4 regions of the Paenibacillus sp. FSL E2-0178 genome follow, and region 1 is predicted to be linked to each of the others. Evidence: predicted binding sites of a transcription regulator. Region 1 holds the regulator's gene; each other region holds the start of a gene.

Region 1 (3,215 bases):
TGACTTCCCGAGTGTCAAGGGAAGCATTGGGGATGCCCGCTTTGTGGATACACTCGTCCATTCACTGGCAGAAACTGCCGTGGCTACCCGCGGGCGGATGCTGGTGCTCTTCACCTCCTACAAGATGCTGCGCCAGGTCTATGATCCGCTGAAGGAGGCCCTGGCTTCGCAGGATATCGCGGTGCTTGGACAAGGTGTAGAAGGCGGCAGCCGGAGCAAGCTGATCCGGCGGTTCCAGGACAGTTCGGCGTCAGTCTTGCTGGGTACGAGCAGCTTCTGGGAAGGTGTAGACATTCCCGGCGAAGCTTTGACCTGTCTGGCCATTGTCAGACTGCCGTTCCAGCCGCCCAATCATCCGCTGGCTGAGGCAAAGTCGGAGCTGCTCCAGGCACAGAAGAAGAATCCGTTCATGAAGCTGTCCGTCCCGCAGGCCGTAATCCGCTTCAAGCAAGGCTTCGGGCGGCTGGTCCGCACCGCGCAGGACCGCGGAATCGTTATTGTATATGATACCAGGGTAATCGAATCTTATTATGGGAAGTATTTCCTGTATTCGCTGCCCGGTCCCAAGATGGAGCATATGCTGACGGATCAGATCGTTCCGCGGATTGCAGAATGGCTTGAAGATGGCGGGGTTTAATAATCCGTCTCCGGTTGATATTATGTATAAGTAATTATTGTTCTGAAGTCCCGCGCTCAAGGGGTGCTGCCCAAACGGGCAGTCCCGGAGCACGGTTCCTATAACCGGCTTATCAAGCAGCATATGCTATCAAACCTAAGTGAATGCTTACGAAGCGAGTTTTGCGAAGTTGAATCAAGAAGTATATGCTATCAAACCTAAGTGAATGCTTACGAAGCGAGTTTTGCGAAGTTGAATCAAGCAGCATATGCTATCAAAACTTTTAGGAGGAGAAAACATGAAATCGGATAAAATATCGGAGGCCGTCGTTCGCAGACTCCCAGTGTACCTGCGTTTCCTGAACGATCTCCAAAAACGTGAAATCTCAACAGTTTCTTCTCAGGAGCTGGGACAGAAGCTTGATCTCAACCCCGCCCAGATCCGTAAGGACCTGGCTTATTTTGGTGATTTCGGCAGAAAAGGCATTGGTTATGATGTCTCTTATCTGATTGAGAAGATCCGGCATATTCTCAAGCTGGACCAGCAGATTAATGTAGCTCTGGTAGGTGCAGGTAATCTCGGCCACGCCTTATCGAATTACAATGCCTACTTGAAGGATACGATGAAGATTACAGCTATATTTGATGCTTATGAGCCCAAGGTAGGCCAGCAGATCAACTCGTTGACTGTTCAGCCGATGAGTGAGCTGGGGGATACCATTCGTGCACAGGGCATCCGCATCGGGATTATTACCGTTCCGGACAGTGAAGCACAGAACGTTGCTGACATTCTGGTGGATTCCGGCATTGAGGCGATCCTGAATTTTGCCCCTGTCATTCTTAAGACTCCATCCAATATCCGGATTCATGCCGCCGATTTCACTACGGATTTGCAGAGTCTGGCTTATTATTTGCATGACGGAAAGGACGAAGCTGAAGATGAGCAGCAATAAAACCATTATTAAAGATGGACGTTTTCTGGTGCCTGGCAGCGATAAGCCGGTGCTGAGCGGTTATATGACCATCGAAAATGATCTGATTACTTACATAGGTGAAGCGAAGCCTGTAATTGAAGAGGATGCCGAGGTTATTGACGGCAGCCGGCTGCTGTTCATGCCGGGTCTCGTCAACACCCACGGCCATGCGGCAATGTCCCTGCTGCGCGGGTACGGTGATGATATGGTACTGCAGGCTTGGCTCCAGGAAAAAATGTGGCCGATGGAAGAGAAATTCACTGGTGAGGATGTGTACTGGGGCACTTCGCTATCCGTTCTTGAGATGCTGAAGGGCGGAACTACGACCTTCCTCGACATGTATGATCATATGGACCGGGTTGCTGAGGTTACCGAGCAGTCAGGCATCCGTGCAGTACTTATGCGCGGTGTTATTGGCCTGTGTCCGGAAGAGGTGCAGAATCATAAGCTGGCGGAAGCCATTGCTTTTGCCCGGAACTGGCATGGCAAGGCTGACGGCAGAATTACTGCAATGCTCTCGCCGCATGCGCCTTACACCTGTCCTCCGGAGTTCTTCATGAAGTTTGTCCAGGCGGCTCATGATCTTGATCTGCCGATGCACACGCATATGTCCGAAACACGTCATGAGGTGGAGCAGAATGTGGCCGATTACGGCCTGCGCCCGGTCGCTCATCTGGAGAAGCTGGGAATGTTTTCCCGGCCGTCTCTGATCGCCCACGGTGTTCATCTGAATGATGAAGAGATTGAGATTCTGGCCCGCCACAATGTCGGCGTATCCCACAATCCCGGCAGCAATCTGAAGCTGGCCAGCGGAGTAGCCCGTGTTCCTGAGCTGCTCAGAGCAGGCGTTAAGGTCTCCCTGGGTACGGACGGAGCGGCAAGCAACAACAACCTGGATATGTTCGAAGAGATGCGGCTGGCCGCGCTGATCCACAAAGGCGTAAGCGGTGATCCTACAGCAGTACCGGCTCCAGAGGCACTGCTGATGGCGACCGAATATGGTGCACAGTCGATTTTTCTGAACCAGGTAGGCCGGCTTGCAGCAGGGATGAAGGCCGACTTCATTGCGATTGATATTGATCAGCCGCATTTGCTGCCGCATACCGATCTTTTGTCCCATGCGGTATATTCAGCCAGTGCCAAGGATGTGGAGCATGTCTGGGTGAACGGCAAACTGGTTGTGAAGCACAGACAATGTCTGACACTAGATGAAGAAGCCATCCGCCGCAAAGCGCAGGAAACGTTCGAGGGGCTGCTTAAACGGTAATACAGGTTATATGGAAAGGAAGCTGCATGTTGAAGAAGAGGAGAAAATGGCTTCCGCTGGGGATTTCCCTGGTTCTGCTCCTTCTGTTCGGACTAAGCCAGTTTTATGCCTACATTATGAAGGATCAGTGGAACGAGCGGAGTGAAGCCAAAGAGATTGCCAGAGCGCGCGCCGGCTTAACTGAGGTATCCAAAGCACAGAAATCCGTCTGGGATGAAAATGCGATTTACTGGGTGCTTACCGGAAAAAATGATGCAGGAACCGAGCTGATGGTTTGGGTCCGCTTTACCAAGGACGGCCAGCCAGCCGGAGGCGACAACGATTTATACGCAGAGGAGCTCAGCAAGGGGACCTCAGAG
Region 2 (3,215 bases), 2.0 Mb from region 1:
GGGTCAAATACCGGACGTTGCTTGCTTCCTTCATCAGCGTTGCCGGCAGACCCTTCAGCGGTGTGGAATTGCCGCCGACAATCGCTACTCCGTCTCTGCGTCCAAGACTGGCAAGTGTCCCGGAATTCACCGGACTGAAGGTCTCGGAGGCTTTATCATTCAGGTAAGCGTAAAGGTTATAGCCGATCAGTTCACCCATCTGCCAGGCAATTTGTGCCGTTGGCGGATACGGACGGCCATCCGGTGCGAACACAACCGCACTGTCACCGGCTACAAATACATTCTGGTGTGAAGTGGATTGCAGGAACTCATTCACGGTTGCGCGGCCGCGGTTCACTTCAAGCCCGGACTCGCCGATCAGCGGGTTGCCCTGCACGCCGCCGGTCCAGACGAAGGTATTCGCCACAATCTGGCGGCCGTCCTTCAGATCAATGATATTGCCTGCTACATTAGTAACAGGAAGACCTGTCAGGAACTGAACTCCCCGTTTCTCGAGGCTGGTTGTCGCGCGCTCAATCAGATGATCCGGCAGAACCGGAAGAATCTTCGGTCCGGCTTCTACGAGCAGCAGCTGGATCTCAGCCGGATTCACTCCATATTTCTTAGTCAGCTTGGGCAGTACATCGGCAATTTCACCTACAAGCTCAACACCTGTCAAGCCGCCCCCGCCGATCAGGATGGTTGCATCGGCCGCGTTGCCGCTTTTGGCATATTCACGAATCCGGTCTTCAATATGTCCGTGAATCCGCAGTGCATCCGCCGCCGATTTCAGCACCATGCTGTACTGTTCAAGTCCCGGAATGCCGAAATAAGCCGTCGTGCTGCCCAGACCGACAACGAGAGCATCATAAGTCAGCATTACTCCATCCGAGAGGATGATCTGCTTGTTCTCCACCGAGAACGAATTAACCTTGGCAATCTTCAGATCGATATCCTTACCGGCGAACAGCTTCGCTAGCGGCATGGCAACCGCCTGTTCCGAAGCACTTCCTGCTGCAAGGCGGTGTAGTTCGGTAATGATCTGGTGTGTTGGATACTGATTAACCACTGTAACTCTGGCTTCAGCTTTGCTCATATATTTGCGCACGGTTAGCGCACTCAATAAGCCGCCGTAACCTGCACCTAGAATAACTATGTGTTTTGACATCATATTTCCTCCGTCCTTACGATTAAGAATTGAACAATAATTATTTACCGGATTGGCGTTCGCCGCTGACCTGCAGGTATGCATTCATGAAACGGAGCACGTTCTGTACCTGCGGGTCCTTGATCATTTTCATCATGCCAAACAGGCTGATGGTTTCACTGCTTGCATCCGCGCGGTCTTTCGCTTCAATAACTGTAGCCGCCAGATTCTTGACAGAGCCTACCACAGGACCTGCCATCTCCTTGATTGCGCCTACCGTATCATTTTTCAAAACTTCATCCGTTGCAACCGATTGTACAAAATCGACCGATTTGGTTAATACATTCACCAGTTGGGTAATCTGCGGCAGCTGCTCCACCAGAAGAATCAGGGATTCCTGAACTTCCGGCTTCAGAAGCTGATTCAGCAAATCCTCTTGGGGAAGGCCTGCTGCGGGTATTTCTTGTTCCAAAGGGGTTTGGGTAATGGTTTCTGACATATCGAAGTCTCCTTTACAATGGCATAGCTGCTTAAAAGTGTTCATCCACTGAAACTATGTGACTATTATAACATTCCGGTTGTAATAAATGTCACAATGTTTTTGGCTTTATAGCCTTATTTTGTGATTAATATCACTTCTTTTCTCGCTTTTTCAAAATTTATCGACTATTTGAACTAAAATTCACAATTTAATGTTGTTTAATCATTGACGTATGCTTGTGGTCGTGATATTTTAAGCAAGTAACTTATTGTAAGTTTATTTATTAATATCAGCTATTTATTATTACTAACCAACATACATATCACAATGGAGGTCGTTATTTATGAGTACTTTTTCAGAATTGGTTCAGTCCCGCAGATCGGCTATGAATTTCGTTGAAGGGGTGAAAATCCCACAGAATGAGCTTGAGGAGATGTTCTCACTGGCCCGCCTGGCTCCATCGGCCTTCAACCTGCAGCACGCCCACTACAAAGTCATCAGCGATGACACTGTGAAGGAAGAAATCCGTAAAGGTGCTTACGGCCAATACAAAATCCACACCGCCTCGGCTGTCATCGTTGTGCTGGGTGACAAAAATGCCTACCAGCAGGCTCCAGAAATCTATAGCGGACTTAAAATGCTGGGAGCCATGAGCGAAGAGGATTACGACCGCACCATTCAGTCTATTAATGATTCTTACACCGGAAAAGACGCTTTCCAGCGGGATGAGGCAATCCGCAATGCTTCCTTGTCAGCTATGCAGTTCATGCTGATTGCCAAGGATAAGGGCTGGGATACCTGCCCGATGATCGGTTTTGATCCGGAGGCGGTGAAAGCTACCCTCGGGCTCAGCGACAACTTCGTTCCGGTAATGCTGATTACGATCGGCAAAGACAACAAGCACAAAATTAGACCGCGCGGCTACCGCAAGCCGGTTAATGAGTTCGTTGAATTTATCTGAGCCTACCCCCGGTCCAGCGAAGTCCCTGTTTAATAGTTGACAGCAAAAAGGTCTTCCGGTAGCTTAACCGGAAGACCTTTTTGCTGTGATTTTATAAGATAAAGCTTTAGTCTGATGTTCATTTGGCATAATGCAATATAGCCGCTGCCGCGCGTTCCCGCCGTTCCGCATCGGGACTGTGCAGGGCAGCCTTCAGAACAGCCAGCGCCTCAGCTATTGTGGCTTCATCCACACGGGCCGGGGAGTGAGCAGTCTCCACATCCACATCCGAAGAATCTGCAAGCCACAAATCCAATCTTGCTGCAGGCAGCACCCCTGAATAGCGGGTAACTTCCTGATCCGAAGCAAGCAGTGCTTGTACTGCAGAATTCACAGCTGTACGGGGCAGACTCTTCAGCCAGGTTACTCCGCGCCGGTGCGCAGTTCCGCCCTCCACACTCTCCTGCCGGGCATCATAGAAATAATCACCCAAATCGCCAAGGTATACCCATTCCTCATCCGCAATCAGCACATAATCCCCGTCCTGCATCATGTTGACGAAGGTGTCTAAACTGCTGAGAGCTTCTTCCAGCTCCCGCCCCTGATAAGCTCCGGATGCAGCCAGCCTGCTGCGGATATCCTCTCTCCCGCTGGACTCCAGATTTCCA
Region 3 (3,215 bases), 310 kb from region 1:
CGGAAGTTGAACCGGATCCATCGACAACTACTGTAGAAAAAGGTACAGCCATGATGAACAGATTCCAGCCGGACTGCATCATCGCACTCGGCGGCGGTTCCCCAATGGATGCTGCCAAAGGAATGTGGTTGTTCTATGAACACCCGGATGCAGACTTCAACGGTCTGAAACAGAAGTTCATGGATATCCGCAAACGGGTATACAAATTCCCTAAGCTCGGTAACAAAGCTAAATTCGTTGCGATTCCAACAACTTCCGGTACTGGTTCCGAAGTAACATCGTTCGCAGTTATCACAGACAAGACTACGGGTAATAATACTAAGTACCCGCTGGCTGATTATGAGCTGACTCCAGACGTGGCAATTATCGATCCTGAATTTGTATATAGCTTGCCTAAAACAGCTGTTGCCGATACAGGTATGGACGTATTGACACATGCGATCGAAGCTTATGTATCTGTAATGGCCAGTGATTATTCCGATGGTCTGGCTATCAAGGCTATTCAGCTGGTGTTCCAGTACCTGGAAAAATCCGCATTGCAGGCTGACAAGGTTGCCCGCGAAAAAATGCACAACGCTTCGACACTTGCCGGTATGGCATTTGCTAATGCATTCCTGGGTATCAACCACAGCTTGGCGCACAAATGGGGCGGTCAATACCACACGGCTCACGGTCGTACCAATGCTATCCTGATGCCTCACGTTATCCGTTTCAATGCTAAGAAACCAACGAAGTTCGCTGCGTTCCCTAAATATTCGCACTTTGTAGCTGACGAACGGTATGCTGAGATCGCCCGCATTCTAGGATTGCCTGCACGCACTACCGAAGAAGGCGTAACCAGCCTGATCAATGCAATCCGCGACATGAACAAAAAACTCGGTATCGAAGAATCCTTCTCGGCTCTTGGCTTTGATCCTAAGGACTTCGAATCCCGTGTAGATTACCTGGCTGACCGTGCATTTGAAGACCAATGTACAACTGCCAATCCAAAAATGCCGCTGGTATCTGAACTTGCTGATGTATACCGCAACGCATTCTACGGAAGATTCGACAACTAATTTAAGATTGTCTGGCAAAGAATAAGGTTAAAGGTTAATATGGAACTGGATGGAAGTGACAAATATCACCGAAAGAGTGATATTTGTCACAGTCCTTTTTCAGAAAATAAACTAAAATGTTTATATAAACAACGATCCCAGTTATGAAGCCGCGATTGTGAATTTTATAACAACCAATAGCTATGGGATCACGAGACACGGGATTAACCTTCAAGCCCGCGATCTCTACAAATATACTAAATATAAATGGAGGGATTTAGCATGTCGGTGATTGAAAGAGAAGTACAAGAGGTTAAGTCGGGTTGGAGAAGTTTTACAAAGGGTACATGGGCTAAAAAAGTTGACGTTAATAACTTTATTGCCAAGAACATCAAGCCTTATGAAGGAAATGAAGAATTCCTGGTAGGTCCTACCAGCAACACCACTGAACTGTGGAAGATTATCTCCCAGCTTAGCAAGGAAGAAAGAGAAAGAGGCGGCGTATGGGATGTATCCCTCGATACTGTCTCCACGATCACTTCCCACAATCCAGGCTACATCGACAAGGACAAGGAACAAATTGTCGGCGTTCAGACTGATGCTCCTTTCAGACGTTCCATTCAACCGTTCGGCGGTATCAAAATGATGATCGACGCCACTAAAGCTTATGGCTTCGAGCTTCCGCAAAATATCGTTGACATGTTCACGAACATCCGCAAAACGCATAACCAAGGCGTATTTGATGCATATACACCAGACATGAGAGCTGTGCGTAAATCCGGCGTAATTACAGGTCTTCCTGATGCTTATGGCCGCGGACGTATCATCGGCGATTATCGCCGTATTGCTCTGTATGGTATTGATTTCCTGATTAAAGACAAGAAGCAACAATTGACTGAGCTTGAAGTAGATTCCATGACAGAAGAAGTAATTCGTCTGCGTGAAGAGCTGTCCGAGCAAATGCGTGCTCTGGGCGAACTGAAACAAATGGCTGCTGCTCATGGTCTTGATATTTCGAAACCAGCTAATAACTTCAAAGAAGCTACTCAATGGGTATACTTCGGTTATCTGGCTGCAGTTAAAGAGCAAAACGGTGCGGCAATGTCCCTCGGACGCGTATCCTCTTTCCTTGATATCTATGTACAACGTGATTTCGAAGAAGGCACTCTTACTGAAGAGCAAGCACAAGAAATTGTTGACCATTTCGTAATGAAACTGCGTATCGTGAAATTCCTGCGTACGCCTGACTATAATGATCTGTTCTCCGGCGACCCTACTTGGGTAACTGAATCCATCGGTGGTATGGCTGAAGACGGAACAACACGCGTAACCAAGAACAGCTTCCGTTTCCTGCATACCCTGTACAACCTGGGTCCTGCACCAGAGCCGAACCTGACCGTACTGTGGTCCGAAAAGCTGCCTGAAGGCTTCAAAAAATATTGTGCTAAGGTTTCCATCGAAACCAGTGCGATCCAATATGAGAACGATGATGTAATGCGTCCATACTGGGGTGAAGATTACGCGATTGCCTGCTGCGTATCCCCAATGCGTATCGGTAAACAAATGCAGTTCTTCGGTGCCCGTGCCAACCTGGCAAAAGCCCTGCTGTATGCAATCAACGGCGGTAAGGATGAAAAATCCGGCGCTCAGGTAGGTCCTGAATATCCGGCGATCACTTCCGAATACCTTGATTACGACGAAGTAATGAAACGGTTCAAACCAATGATGGAATGGCTGGCTAAGACTTATGTCAACACGCTGAACATCATTCACTACATGCATGACAAATATTCTTACGAACGTATCGAAATGGCGCTGCATGACCGCGACATTCTGCGTACTATGGCTTGCGGTATTGCCGGTCTGTCCGTTGCTGCCGACTCCCTGAGCGCAATTAAATACGCTAAGGTTAAACCGATCCGCAACGAAGAAGGTATTGCTATCGACTTCGAAACTGAAGGTGAATTCCCTTGCTACGGTAACAACGACGACGCTGTTGACAACATCGCGGTTGAACTGGTTGAAACCTTCATGAGCATGATCCGTAAAAACAAAACTTACCGTGATGCTGTACCAACTCAATCGGTATTGACTATCACTTCGAACGTTGTTTATGGTAAGAAGACTGGTACTACTCCTGATGGACGTAAAAAAGGCGAACCGTTCGCACCTGGTGCT
Region 4 (3,215 bases), 2.6 Mb from region 1:
ACTTTGACTTCCTTCGGATAGGCCTGCAAAAATCTCATAACTTGTCTTTCATCCCCTGTAACATAGGTGTCATTAATCCATCCAGTATCATCTGAAAATAGGATGAAGGGCAAGTTCTCGCGTTAATGCTTTATCGCATAGCACCATTGAATTTTCTGCTGCGAAATTCCAAACCACTTCCCGCCTGCCGTGCTATTTATATTCTATAACCGCAGCTTCTGCACGTAAAGAAAATAGGTGGATATGACCTGATTCGTTCCCCGCAGGCCGGGGTAATAGTGCATATGAAACACTCCCTATTTATTCGCCGTGAATCCGATTTCGTTCCCCCGAGTCGGATATGCACGGCGAATTTTGTTTTGCCCTGAAGTTATTCCAGGCAGAGCCGGGCTAACAAAAAACACTCCCTGTCTCTCTGCGATTCCCAAAAAACAGGGTGCCGAGAAGCCAGGAAGTGCTGGGGCCAAACTATTAAACATGCCGGTCATTACCAGCGGATTTTGAATTAAGCGTGTTTCTTCACACCTGCAGCGGAGATTCCTTCAACAGCCGTTACAGCTGCCGGCTCCTTACGCAGGTAAGCCATCCAGTAAGCCGCTGCGACGAAGATCGCGCCGCCCGTAAGATTGCCCAGCCATACCGGGGCAAAGTTGGCGAAGTACTGCGCCCACGTGAAATGTCCTTCGAAGATGGCAGCAGGGATAAGGAACATGTTAGCTACAACGTGCTGGAAGCCGATGGCTACAAACGCCATTGTCGGGAACCAGATACCGAGGATTTTGCCGCTGAAATTATCTGCTCCATAGGAGAGCCACACTGCCAGCGCCACGAGCCAGTTACAGCCGATCCCGGAGATAAAGGCCTGCAGGAAGGTCGCATCAATCTTGTGCTCAGCCATACTCACCAGCTTCTCCAGATACACCCCGTCCGATGTAAGGCCAACGACATGACCGAAGAAGTAAGCAACGAACAAGGCACCTGCCAGGTTGCTGAGCGTAATCAGCACCAGGTTCTTAATCACTTCCCAGAACGAAATCTTCTTCGCAATAAAAGCAAGCGGCACCGCCATCATGTTGCCTGTCAGCAGCTCGCCTCCGGCAAGCAGCACCAGTATCAGCCCTACCGGGAATACCGCAGCTCCGATGAAGTTAGCGATGGACCCCCACTCGGCAGGCGCACCGGCAATGACACGAATATCCAGCAAAAATCCGAGCGCGATAAACGCTCCTCCCAGGAAACCAAGAATAAGTACAGTGCTCAGCGGATTGTGCGCTTTCTTGACTCCGTTCTCTACCGTTACTTCGGCGATCCCCTGCGGTTTGTTATAAGCCATGATTCCTATCCCCTTCTAATTACTTAAAATTTGTTCCTTTATGCCATTGTAACGTGATCACAATCACATTAACGTGATAAAAATCACTCTCAGAAAACCTAAGTGAAAGTTTTCACTGACATGTCAAATTTACCATAAAAGGTTAGGCGGCGGAATATTTTTCTCATTCGGACCCGGAATTAATAGTTAAAACCACAAAAAAAGGAGCCCTTAACGGGCCCCGGCGAAATCTGGGGGTTTAGACATGCACTGGTTCTTTAACGGCAACTGTCTTGGGCAGTGCCTGAAGTCCTGCAGTGTTCAGGAAGTTCCAAGGCTTGTTGTAATGCGGCTGGAAGAAGAAATCAATGAAGGCCAGCTGGTCCACGGTCATTTTATTCTGAATACATACCGATACGGTATTGATCGACTGCGTCAGATCCATCTTGGACATAATCTGTGCCCCAAGAATGCGGCGGGTCGCACGTTCGAATACGACTTTTACCTGAACCTGCTCGAATGTCGGCATAAACTCCGGACGGTAGTTGTCAATCAGCATTACACTTTCAGCATCCATACCTTCGGCTTTGGCGGCATCCTCGGTAAGTCCGGTTCCGGCAATATTGTCTTCATAAATCTTGATGCCTGATGTTCCCTGCGTGCCCATGTAAGGGATCGTATTCGAGACCAGATTGCGGGCTACCAGTGTCCCCATGCGTACAGCGTTCGTGGCGAGCGGGATATAGGCATGTTTACCGGTCGGGTTGTAATGAATCGCACAGCTGTCACCAGCGGCATATACATCCGGCAGGCTGGTCTGCATGTAATCGTTGACCATAATCGCACCGTTCGGAAGCATATCGACTTGACCCTTGAGCAGCTCTGTATTCGGACGGAATCCGATGCAGAGAATGACCAGATCGGTTTCATGCTCTCCCTTGCTCGTAATGACCTTAGTCACTTTGCCGTTCTCTCCGGCGAATGCTGCAACCTTCTCACCAAGCGCAAGCTTGATGCCATGCTCTTCAAGTGATTGTTGAATCGGAGCCGTGAATTCTTCATCGAGATATTTACTCAGAATGCGGTCTTCCCCGTCGATCAGGGTAACTTCCTTGCCGTTCATCTGAAAAGCTTCAACCAGCTCAACGCCGATATATCCGGCTCCCACTACTGTAATTCTTTTCACCTTCTGCGCTTGTTCAATAATGGTGTTGGAGTGATTATAATTCTTCGAGAGCAGAATCCCCTCCAGCTCTATACCTTCCAGCTTAGGCACAATCGGCCATGAGCCTGTTGTCATAATCAGCTTGTCGTACGTATCTTCAAATTCTTCGCCTGTAGCGAGGTTGCGGGCCTTCAATGTTCGGCGGGCGGTATCCACATTCGTCACTTCATGGCGCATCTTCGTTTGCACACCCAGTGCTGCAAGCTGTTCCGGGGAAGAATAGAACAATCCCTGCGGGTCCTTGACGACTCCCCCTACGTAAAGCGCAATGCCGCAAGACAAGAACGATATGTTATCGTTGCGCTCGTAAACCGTAATCTGGGCATCCGGGTACAGCTGTGCGGTATTAACAATTGCGGCGGTTCCGGCGTGTGTACATCCAATGACTGCTACTTTCATGATTTCTTCCTCCTCCAATTTACAAGCCTTTTTCTCTGTGGTTGTGATTAATTTCACTTTATATACTGATTATATTGTGATATTTATCACATTACAAGCACTTTTGTGATTTTTCTCACATTGTTCACAATTTCAATTTTTAATTATCTGCACGGGTTTCTTTTCTTCTTGCATTAGTTTCCCCCGCCAGTAGGACATTATGTCTGTCAGCAGCAGGAAGCAGCAGGAAGCAGCAGGAAGCAGCGTTAGGGTGTGGAACTGCATAAATTCTAATCTTTG

The links. The regulator Rex, encoded in region 1, represses fermentation and respiration genes when NADH is low (regulators of the CRP and FNR family bind a similar motif). The targets are predictions, from matches to a motif close to TTGTGAAATATTTCACAA.
Region 2: the regulator Rex is predicted to act here: its motif matches at 1,705-1,722, upstream of MHI42_RS06655 (DUF1641 domain-containing protein).
Region 3: the regulator Rex is predicted to act here: its motif matches at 1,214-1,231, upstream of pflB (formate C-acetyltransferase).
Region 4: the regulator Rex is predicted to act here: its motif matches at 1,434-1,451, upstream of MHI42_RS22575 (formate/nitrite transporter family protein).

Annotation. Positions count from the first base shown of each region.
Region 1 is NZ_CP151953.1:7,762,740-7,765,954, forward strand. Features, by position in the region: gene dinG (ATP-dependent DNA helicase DinG) at 1-637, shown strand, start outside; gene MHI42_RS33445 (redox-sensing transcriptional repressor Rex) at 915-1,568, shown strand; gene MHI42_RS33450 (amidohydrolase) at 1,555-2,856, shown strand; gene MHI42_RS33455 (DUF5590 domain-containing protein) at 2,883-3,215, shown strand, end outside.
Region 2 is NZ_CP151953.1:1,406,758-1,409,972, forward strand. Features, by position in the region: gene MHI42_RS06650 (NAD(P)/FAD-dependent oxidoreductase) at 1-1,147, opposite strand, end outside; gene MHI42_RS06655 (DUF1641 domain-containing protein) at 1,188-1,625, opposite strand; gene MHI42_RS06660 (nitroreductase family protein) at 1,951-2,568, shown strand; gene MHI42_RS06665 (hypothetical protein) at 2,687-3,215, opposite strand, start outside.
Region 3 is NZ_CP151953.1:7,456,129-7,459,343, forward strand. Features, by position in the region: gene adhE (bifunctional acetaldehyde-CoA/alcohol dehydrogenase) at 1-1,058, shown strand, start outside; gene pflB (formate C-acetyltransferase) at 1,320-3,215, shown strand, end outside.
Region 4 is NZ_CP151953.1:5,188,848-5,192,062, reverse strand. Features, by position in the region: gene MHI42_RS22580 (MFS transporter) at 1-38, opposite strand, end outside; gene MHI42_RS22575 (formate/nitrite transporter family protein) at 506-1,333, opposite strand; gene MHI42_RS22570 (FAD-dependent oxidoreductase) at 1,572-2,936, opposite strand.